Regions from separate parts of the Streptomyces sp. NPDC090088 genome, predicted to be linked through region 3. Evidence: riboswitches for the same ligand, from Rfam matches in the RefSeq annotation. Region 3 holds a riboswitch; each other region holds the start of a gene.
The links. Region 3 has a riboswitch for thiamine pyrophosphate ahead of ACIPSJ_RS15465 (thiamine ABC transporter substrate binding subunit). Riboswitches for the same ligand answer to the same signal wherever they lie in the genome.
Positions count from the first base shown of each region.

Region 1: another riboswitch for thiamine pyrophosphate. It lies ahead of thiO (glycine oxidase ThiO); the one in region 3 lies ahead of ACIPSJ_RS15465 (thiamine ABC transporter substrate binding subunit).
Region 2: another riboswitch for thiamine pyrophosphate. It lies ahead of thiC (phosphomethylpyrimidine synthase ThiC); the one in region 3 lies ahead of ACIPSJ_RS15465 (thiamine ABC transporter substrate binding subunit).

Region 1 covers NZ_JBIVDZ010000001.1:1,487,343-1,490,609, reverse strand. Annotated here, with positions in the region: gene ACIPSJ_RS06580 (NAD(P)/FAD-dependent oxidoreductase) at 1-1,151, opposite strand, end outside; TPP riboswitch at 1,317-1,428, shown strand; gene thiO (glycine oxidase ThiO) at 1,426-2,586, shown strand; gene thiS (sulfur carrier protein ThiS) at 2,583-2,795, shown strand; gene ACIPSJ_RS06565 (thiazole synthase) at 2,799-3,267, shown strand, end outside.
Region 2 covers NZ_JBIVDZ010000003.1:213,337-216,603, reverse strand. Annotated here, with positions in the region: gene ACIPSJ_RS16920 (YibE/F family protein) at 1-1,413, opposite strand, end outside; TPP riboswitch at 1,485-1,662, shown strand; gene thiC (phosphomethylpyrimidine synthase ThiC) at 1,655-3,267, shown strand, end outside.
Region 3 covers NZ_JBIVDZ010000002.1:1,481,163-1,484,429, forward strand. Annotated here, with positions in the region: gene ACIPSJ_RS15455 (VOC family protein) at 1-478, shown strand, start outside; gene rlmN (23S rRNA (adenine(2503)-C(2))-methyltransferase RlmN) at 558-1,664, shown strand; TPP riboswitch at 1,685-1,792, shown strand; gene ACIPSJ_RS15465 (thiamine ABC transporter substrate binding subunit) at 1,865-2,944, shown strand; gene ACIPSJ_RS15470 (iron ABC transporter permease) at 2,980-3,267, shown strand, end outside.

The sequences.
Region 1 (3,267 bases), on a different contig from region 3:
CGTCGTCCCTGTGCCAGATCACGCGGGCGACCGACCGCCAGGAGGGCTACCAGGCGGCCCTCGCGCAGCCAGCACACGCTCCAGGACGGGCCGGACGGGTCGCCGCGCCACACCATGCGGTCGGCCGCCGCGTGGTGGCCCGCGTACTGGACGAAGCGGCCGAACTGCTCCGACCAGAAGTACGGCACCGGATCGTAGACGGCGTCGGTCTCGCCGAGGATGTTGGCGGCGACGGTGCGCGGGCCCTGGAGGGCGTTGTCCCAGTGGTGGATCAGCAGGCGCTCGCCGTAACGGCCGGACGGGAAGGAGGCGCAGTCGCCGACCGCGTAGACGTCCGGGACGCTGGTGCGCAGCCGGTCGTCGGCGAGCACCTCGCCATGGGGGCCGAGCTCGATGCCGGAGCCGGTCAGCCAAGCGGTGGCGGGGCGGGCGCCGATGCCGACCACGACGGCGCCCGCGGGCACCTGCGAGCCGTCGTCGAGCACCACCGCGCCGGGCTCGACCCGGGCCACGCGCGCGTGGGTGCGCAGGTCGGCGCCGCTGCCGGCGTACCAGGCGGCCATCGGCACGGCCACCTCGGCGGGCAGCGCCCCGGCGAGCGGACGGTCGGCGGCCTCCACGACGGTGACCGCGCAGCCGGCCTCGCGGGCCGCGGTGGCGAACTCGGCGCCGATCCAGCCCGCGCCGACGACCACGACGTCGTGCTGCCGGACGAGCACGGGCCGCAGCCGTTCGGCGTCGTCGAGGGTGCGCAGCAGATGGACGCCGGGCACGCCCTCGGTGCCGGGCAGCGTGATCGGCTCGGCACCGGTGGCGAGGACCAGGACGTCGTACGGCACCGGTCCGGTCTCGGTGTCCAGCTCGCGGTCGGCGGGGCGCACGCCCAGCGCCTCGCGGCCGAGCGCCAGCTCGATGTCGAGGGCCTCGAAGTCGACCTCGAAGGCGGAGTTCTCGGCCTTGCCGAGCAGCACGGCCTTGGAGAGCGGCGGCCGGTCGTACGGCTGGTGCGGTTCGGCGCCGATCAGCGTGACGGGGCCGGTGAACCCCTGTTCGCGCAGGGCCACGGCGGTCTGCACCCCGGCCATGCCCGCGCCGACGACGACCACGCGTCGCGTCTGTGACGTGCCCTGCTGCTGCGTCTGCTCGCTCACCTGATCACCATAGACGCGAACGATAGACAACTGACAGACAGTCAGTCAGGGGGCGTGCTGGGTGACCTCTTCCACAGGACCTTGCAGAGGACCTTGCCCAGGACCTTCCGCGGCACCGGCCCAGGCCGTCTTACCCGGGCGGAGCCCCGCGGGCTAGGGTGGCGGGCAAGCACACGCGGGAGCCCGGACGCACCGGGCTGAGAGGGAGGCTGGCGGCCTCCGACCGTACGAACCTGATCCGGGTCATGCCGGCGAAGGGAGGGGCTGGACGCCCATGTCCTCACATACGTCCGACGTCCTCGTCATCGGGGGCGGAGTCATCGGCCTGGTCACGGCCTGGCGGGCGGCTCAGCGCGGGCTGGCCACCGCCGTGGTCGATCCCGATCCCGGCGGCGGGGCCGCGCAGGTGGCGGCCGGGATGCTGGCCGCGGTCACCGAACTGCACTACGGCGAGCAGACCCTGCTGGGGCTCAACCTGGCCTCCGCCCGCCGCTATCCCGACTTCGCCGCCGAGCTGACCGAGCTCACCGGCCACGACCTCGGCTACCGGCGCTGCGGCACCCTCGCGGTCGCCCTGGACGCCGACGACCGGGCCCATCTGCGGGAGCTGCACACCCTCCAGCGGCAGTCGGGCCTGGAGTCGGAGTGGCTGTCGGGGCGGGAGTGCCGGCGCCTGGAGCCGATGCTCGCGCCGGGCGTGCGCGGCGGGCTGCGGGTCGACGGCGACCACCAGATCGATCCGCGCCGGCTGGCGGCCGCCCTGGTGACCGCGTGCGAGCGGGCCGGGGTGGTGTTCCACCGGGACTGGGCGGAGCGCCTGGAGGTGCTACGGGAGCGCGCCACCGGCGTCCTCACCCGCGCGGGTGACACCTGCGGCGCGCGGCAGGTGGTGCTCGCCGGCGGGAGCCTGAGCGGCCGGCTCGCGGGCGTGCCCGACGACGTGCTGCCGCCGGTGCGGCCGGTGAAGGGGCAGGTGCTGCGGCTGACCGTGCCGAAGCGGTACGCGCCGTTCCTCAGCCGGACCGTACGGGCCGTGGTGCGCGGCAGCCAGGTCTACCTGGTGCCGCGGGAGAACGGCGAGCTGGTGGTCGGGGCGACCAGCGAGGAGCTGGGCTGGGACACGACGGTCACCGCCGGGGGCGTGTACGAGCTGCTGCGCGACGCCCACGAACTGGTCCCCGGGATCACCGAGCTGCCGCTCACCGAGACCCGGGCCGGGCTGCGCCCCGGCTCCCCCGACAACGCGCCGCTGCTCGGGCCGACCCGCCTCGACGGCCTGCTGCTGGCCACCGGGCACTACCGCAACGGGGTGCTGCTCACGCCGGTCACGGGAGACGTGATGGCGGAGCTGCTGGCCTGCGGGGAGCTGCCCGAGGAGGCCCGTCCGTTCACGCCGAGGCGATTCGGCACCGTACTCGTGGAGCAGACCGCATGAACCTCTCCGTCACCATCTCCGTCAACGGCGAGCGCCGGGAGATCGCCCCGGGCACCGCGCTCGACACGCTCGTACGGTCCCTCACGCCCGCGCCCTCCGGGGTGGCAGCGGCGGTCAACGAGACCGTCGTACCGCGCGGCGAGTGGCCGGGCACGGCGCTCGCCGAGGGCGACCGCGTGGAAGTCCTCACCGCCGTGCAGGGGGGCTGAGCCGTGGCCGACGATCCGTTCGTGCTCGGGGGTACGGCCTTCTCCTCCCGGCTGATCATGGGGACCGGGGGCGCGCCGAGCCTGGAGGTGCTGGAGCGGGCGCTGGTCGCGTCCGGGACCGAGCTGACCACGGTCGCGATGCGACGGGTGGACCCGGGGGTACGGGGTTCCGTGCTGTCGGTCCTCGAACGGCTGGGGATCCGGGTGCTGCCGAACACCGCCGGCTGTTTCACGGCGGGGGAGGCGGTGCTGACGGCCCGGCTGGCGCGGGAGGCGCTGGGGACCTCGCTGGTCAAGCTGGAGGTCATCGCCGACGAGCGCACCCTGCTGCCGGATCCGGTCGAGCTGCTGGACGCGGCGGAGACGCTGGTCGACGACGGGTTCACGGTGCTGCCGTACACCAACGACGACCCCGTGCTGGCCAGGAAGCTGGAGGACGTCGGGTGCGCGGCGGTGATGCCGCTGGGGTCGC
Region 2 (3,267 bases), on a different contig from region 3:
GACCAGGCCGATCGAACCCACCAGGGTGCGCACGATCTCCTCGGCCACCAGCTCGCTGTTGGCGACCGTGGCCACGCTGCTCTGCGCGATCGAGAAGAGCAGCAGCAGGGGCAGCGCGGCGCCCGCGTAGGCCAGGACGAGGGTGTTGACGACGGAGGCGATGTGGTCGCGGCCGATGCGGATGCCCGCCCGGTACAGCCCGCGCCAGCCCATCGTCGGATTGGCCTCGTGGAGCTCCCAGACGGCCGACGTCTGGGTCACCGTCACATCGTCCAGGACACCCAGCGAACCGATGATGACACCGGCCAGCAGCAGACCGCTCATGTCGATCGACGGATACAGACCGTGGATCAGACCGGTGTTGTCGTCGGTGTTGCCGGTGAGCGCGGCCCAGTCGATGAACTCCGAGCCGAGGACGCCGATCAGACACAGCGAGACCAGGGTGCCGAGCACCGCCACCGAGGTCCGGGCCGACAGCCCGTGGCAGATGTACAGGGCGATCAGCATGATGGCGCTCGACCCGACCACCGCCATCAGCAGCGGATTCGAGCCCTGCAGGATCCCCGGCAGGATGAACATGGTCAGCACCAGGAAGCTGACCGCCAGAGCGACCAGCGCCATCACACCGCGCAGCCGGCCCACCACCACGACGGCGAGCGCGAAGATGCCGGCGAGCAGCGCCATCGGGAACTTCCGGTTGACGTCGGTGACCGAGTACTGCAGGTCCTTGGGTGCGGAAGGCTCGTAGGCGGCCACGACCTGCTCACCCTCGTGCAACTGCCGGGACTGATCGGGCTGCACGATCTCGGTGAAGGTACGGCCCTTGTCCTTGCCGGTGTCGACCCGGATCGTGGCCTTCTTGCAGGTGCTGTCGTCCTCCTGCTTCGAGGAACCGCCGTCGGCGGTGGAGGTGTCGCCGGTCGAGCCGCTCCCGGAGGCGTTGACCGACTTGCAGCTGACCGAGACGACCTTGGTGACCGTCGCCTGCTGCGTCTGGCGGTCGAAGCCGACGCCGGTGCGCTCGTGCGGTGGGGCACCGCCGGGCCACAGCACCACCAGGCCGACCACGACCGCGGCGGTGAAGGGGATCAGGATCGCCGCGATGACCTTGCGCAGATGCTTGGAGACAGGCGCGGCGGGTCCGTGGCTGTGGCTGTGCGAGTGGCCGTGCCCGCCGCCGGCTCCGGAGCGGCCCTGGTCGGGGCCCTCTCCGGGCGGGTGTGCGTGGGCATGGTCGTGGCCGGGCTGTCGGCCCTGTCCGGGCGCGTGGCCCTGGTCGTACGACCGGCCCTGCCCGTGGCTGTGTCCGTCACCGGCACCATGGCCCCCGTGGCCGGCACCGCCGCCCTGCGGGGCGCCGTTGCCGCGCCTCGGCTCGGGGGGCGGATGAGGGTGCTGCTGTGTCGAGGTCACCGCCCGATCATCGCAAGAACGGCAGGGGCCCCCTGTTCACCGCGCCCGAATTGACGCTAGCGTGGAGGCACCTTTGCACACGCGGGAGCTCGGAGCACCGGGCTGAGAGGGCGCTGACCTCCGTATTCGCGATGTTTCACGTGGAACGAGTGATGTTTCACAGGGAACGCCGCCCGACGGAAGCCGCTGCGTCGACCGCCGAACCTGTTACCGGGTAATGCCGGCGTAGGGAGTAGGTCTCATGACCGACAAGGACGTACGCACGCCTGCCTTCAGTCAGGACGAACAGCCCATTTCGGGTGAATCGCCCCTGGAGGCCGGGAAGTCCATCGGCTGGCACAAGGGGTATGTCGAGGGTTCGCGCCCCGACCTTCGGGTGCCGGTCCGTCAGGTGCATCTCACCAACGGGCAGTCGGTGACGCTCTACGACACCTCGGGCCCGTACACCGATCCGTTCGTCGAGACCGACGTCCGCAGGGGTCTGCCGCCGCTGCGGGAGAACTGGATCATCACGCGTGGCGACACCGCCGAGTACGCGGGCCGCCCCGTCCGTCCCGAGGACGACGGGATCAAGCACACCTCGCCGCGCGGCGGTCTGCGCAACCTGGACGCGGTCTTCCCGGGCCGCCCGCGCCAGCCCCGCCGTGGCCGGGACGGCGAGGCGGTCACCCAGCTCGCGTACGCCCGCCGGGGCGAGATCACCCCGGAGATGGAGTACGTCGCCATCCGCGAGAACGTTTCTCCCGAGGTGGTCCGCGAGGAGATCGCGGCGGGCCGGGCCGTGCTGCCGGCCAACGTCAACCATCCGGAGATCGAGCCGATGATCATCGGCAAGCGGTTCCTGGTGAAGGTCAACGCCAACATCGGCAACTCGGCGGTGACCTCCTCGATCGAGGAGGAGGTCGAGAAGATGACCTGGGCGACCCGGTGGGGCGCAGACACGGTCATGGACCTCTCCACCGGCCGCAACATCCACACCACCCGCGAGTGGGTGCTGCGCAACTCCCCCGTCCCCATCGGCACGGTGCCGCTCTACCAGGCACTGGAGAAGGTCGACGGCAGGGCCGAGGAGCTGACCTGGGAGATCTACAAGGACACGGTCATCGAGCAGGCCGAACAGGGCGTGGACTACATGACCGTCCACGCGGGCGTGCGGCTGCCGTTCGTCCCGCTGACCGCCAACCGCAAGACCGGCATCGTCTCGCGCGGCGGCTCGATCATGGCGGCCTGGTGCCTGGCGCACCACAAGGAATCGTTCCTGTACGAGAACTTCGAGGAACTCTGCGAGATCCTCGCCGCCTACGACGTCACCTACTCGCTGGGTGACGGCCTGCGCCCCGGCTCCATCGCCGACGCCAACGACGAGGCGCAGTTCGCGGAGTTGCGCACGCTCGGGGAACTCAACCGGATCGCCAGGCGTTTCCATGTACAGACGATGATCGAGGGCCCGGGCCATGTCCCGATGCACAAGATCAAGGAGAACATCGACCTTCAGCAGGAGATCTGCGATGAAGCTCCGTTCTATACGCTCGGCCCGCTGACCACGGACATCGCGCCGGCGTACGACCACATCACCTCCGGTATCGGCGCCGCGATGATCGCCTGGTGGGGCACGGCGATGCTCTGCTACGTCACGCCCAAGGAGCACCTGGGCCTGCCCAACCGGGACGACGTCAAGACCGGCGTCATCACCTACAAGATCGCCGCCCACGCGGCCGACCTCGCCAAGGGCCACCCGGGCGCCCAGGAGTGGGACGACGCACTGTCCGACGCCCGCTTCGAGTTCCGGTGGGAGGACCAGTTCAACCTCGCCCTGGACCCGGACACCGCCCGCGAGTTCCATGACGAGACCCT
Region 3 (3,267 bases):
CGGACGGACCGCCGCCTTCACCGACCCCACCGGCGCGGACTTCGCGGTCTGGCAGCCCGGCGACACCCAGGGCCTGGACCTGGTCGGCGCCCCCGGCAGCCTCGCCCGGGCGGAGCTCTACACCACCGACGCGAGCACGGCGAAGGCCTTCTACACCTCGCTCTTCTCCTGGCAGACGCGCGATGTGCCGATGGGCCCCGGACTGACCTACACCGTCCTCACCCCGGCCGGCGCCGGCCCGCAGGCGGCCCTGGGCGGACTGATGCAGCTGCCCCAGGCCAACCTCGACGCCGGTTCGACGCCGGAATGGCACCCGTACTTCGAGGTGACCGACTGCGACGCCACCTCCGCCAGAGCCGTCGAGGCCGGAGCCGTCGTCCTCATCCCGGTCACCGAGGCACCGGGCATCGGCCGCTTCGCCATGTTCCTCGACCCCGCCGGCGCCCTCTTCGCCCTCATCACGACGGCCCGGGCCTGAGCCCCGCCCCCACCGGGCCCCACCGGGCGAAACCTTCGGTCACAGGTCACCCAAATGGATCTGCGACACTGGTACCACCATGCCCAAGCCCGGAGAACTCACTTTCGTCGCCCCGCGCGGAGCCAAGAAGCCGCCGCGGCATCTCGCCGATCTCTCGCCCGCCGAGCGCAAGGACGCGGTGGCCGAGACGGGGGAGAAGCCGTTCCGTGCCAAGCAGCTCTCGCAGCACTACTTCGCGCGGTACGCGCACGACCCCGAGCAGTGGACGGACATCCCGGCCGGCTCCCGGGAGAAGCTGCGCGAGGCGCTGTTCCCCGAGCTGATGACCGTCGTACGGCATCTGTCGACGGACGAGGGCACCACCCGCAAGACGCTGTGGCGGCTGTTCGACGGCACGCTCGTCGAGTCGGTGCTGATGCGCTACCCGGACCGGGTGACGATGTGCATCAGCTCGCAGGCGGGGTGCGGGATGAACTGCCCGTTCTGCGCGACGGGGCAGGCGGGTCTGGACCGGAACCTGTCCACCGCGGAGATCGTCCACCAGATCGTGGACGGGATGCGGGCGCTGCGGGACGGGGACGTGCCCGGCGGTCCCGCCCGGCTCTCGAACATCGTCTTCATGGGGATGGGCGAGCCGCTCGCCAACTACAAGCGGGTGGTCGGCGCCATCCGGGCGCTCACCGATCCCGCCCCGGACGGTCTCGGGCTCTCGCAGCGGGGCATCACCGTCTCGACCGTCGGACTGGTCCCGGCCATCAACCGGTTCGCCGACGAGGGCTTCAAGTGCCGGCTCGCGATCTCCCTGCACGCGCCCGACGACGAACTGCGCGACACCCTCGTCCCCGTGAACACGCGGTGGAAGGTGCGCGAGGTGCTCGACGCCGGGTTCGAGTACGTCGAGAAGAGCGGCCGTCGGCTCAGCATCGAGTACGCCCTCATCCGGGACATCAACGACCAGGCGTGGCGCGGTGACCGGCTCGGCCGGCTGCTCCGCGGCAAGCCCGTGCACGTCAACCTGATCCCGCTGAACCCGACGCCGGGCTCCAAGTGGACCGCCTCGCGGCCCGAGGACGAGAAGGCGTTCGTCGAGGCGATCGCCGCCCACGGGGTGCCCGTCACCGTACGGGACACCCGTGGCCAGGAGATCGACGGCGCCTGCGGTCAGCTCGCGGCCACCGAGCGGTAGGATCTGGCCACCACATCTTCATATTCCGACAGGGGAGCGCCACAGCGCTGAGAGTGCGGCAATCGGGCCGCAGACCCTCTGAACCTCGCCCAGGTCATTCTGGGTAGGAAGTTCGGTCATCACTCAAGCTGTTGCGCCCTGCCCGCACACCGCGGGCAGGGCCGCGTCTCTTCCTGGTCCACCCCAGGAGGAAAACACCAGTGCACACCACGCACACCAAGGCCTTCGTGGCCGCGGCCATAGGGCTCGGTCTCGTCACGCTGTCCGCGTGTTCGTCGTCGTCGGGTTCGGCGGCCGACTCCAAGACCGTCACCCTCGTCAGCCACGACTCGTGGGCCGTCTCCAAGAACGTGCTCCAGGACTTCGAGAAGCAGTCCGGCTACCAGGTGAAGGTCCTCAAGGACGGCGACGCCGGGCAGGCCGTCAACAAGGCGATCCTGACCAAGGACAACCCGCAGGGCGACGTCTTCTTCGGCGTCGACAACACCCTGCTGTCCCGCGCCCTCGACAACGGGCTCTTCCAGCCGTACGCGGCGAAGGGGCTGGCGCAGGTCGGTACGGAGTACCAGCTCGACGCCGGCAAGCACCGGGTCACGCCCATCGACTACGGCGACATCTGCGTCAACTACGACAAGGCGTACTTCAGCGCGCACAAGCTGACCCCGCCCACCTCGTACGCCGATCTCGTCAAGCCGCAGTACAAGAACCTCCTCGTCACCGAGAACGCGGCCACCTCCTCGCCGGGGCTGGGATTCCTGCTCGGGAGCGCGGCTCAGTACGGGGACAGCGGCTGGCAGGACTACTGGAAGAAGCTGAAGGCCAACGGCGTCAAGGTCGTCGACGGCTGGGAGCAGGCCTACAACGAGGAGTTCTCCGGCTCCGCGGGCGGCAAGAAGGCCAAGGGCGACCGGCCGCTCGTGGTGTCGTACGCCTCCTCCCCGCCCGCCGAGGTGATCTACGGCGACCCGAAGCCCAGCACCGCGCCCACCGGTGTCGCGACCGGCACCTGCTTCCGGCAGATCGAGTTCGCCGGGCTGCTGAGCAACGCCGGGAACAGCAAGGGCGGCAAGGCGCTCATCGACTTCCTGGTCTCCAAGGAGTTCCAGGAGGACATGCCGCTGAACATGTTCGTGTACCCGGTGGTGAAGGGCGCTAGCGTGCCCGCCGAGTTCACCGAGTACGGTCCCGCCGCCCAGGACCCCGAGACCATGGCGCCCGACAAGATCGCCGCCAACCGTGACCAGTGGGTCAAGACGTGGACGTCACTCGTACTGAAGTAGCGGCCGGGCGCGGGAGCGCGGCGCGGCTCGGGCTGATGCTCGTGCCCGTCGCGTTCTTCGGTGTCTTCTTCGCCTGGCCGGTCGCGGCGATCGTGACCCGCGGCCTGAAGGCCGACGGGGTCTGGCGGTTCGGGCGGATCGCCGACGTCCTCGGCCAGTCCGACATCCGGCACGTGCTCTGGTTCACCACCTGGCAGGCGCTCGCCTCCACCGCGCTCACCCTGCTGGTCGCGCTGCCCGCCGCCTACGTCTTCGCCCGCCTCGACTTCCCGGGCAAGCAGGTGCTGCGGGCCGTGGTGACGGTCCCCTTCGTGCTGCCGACG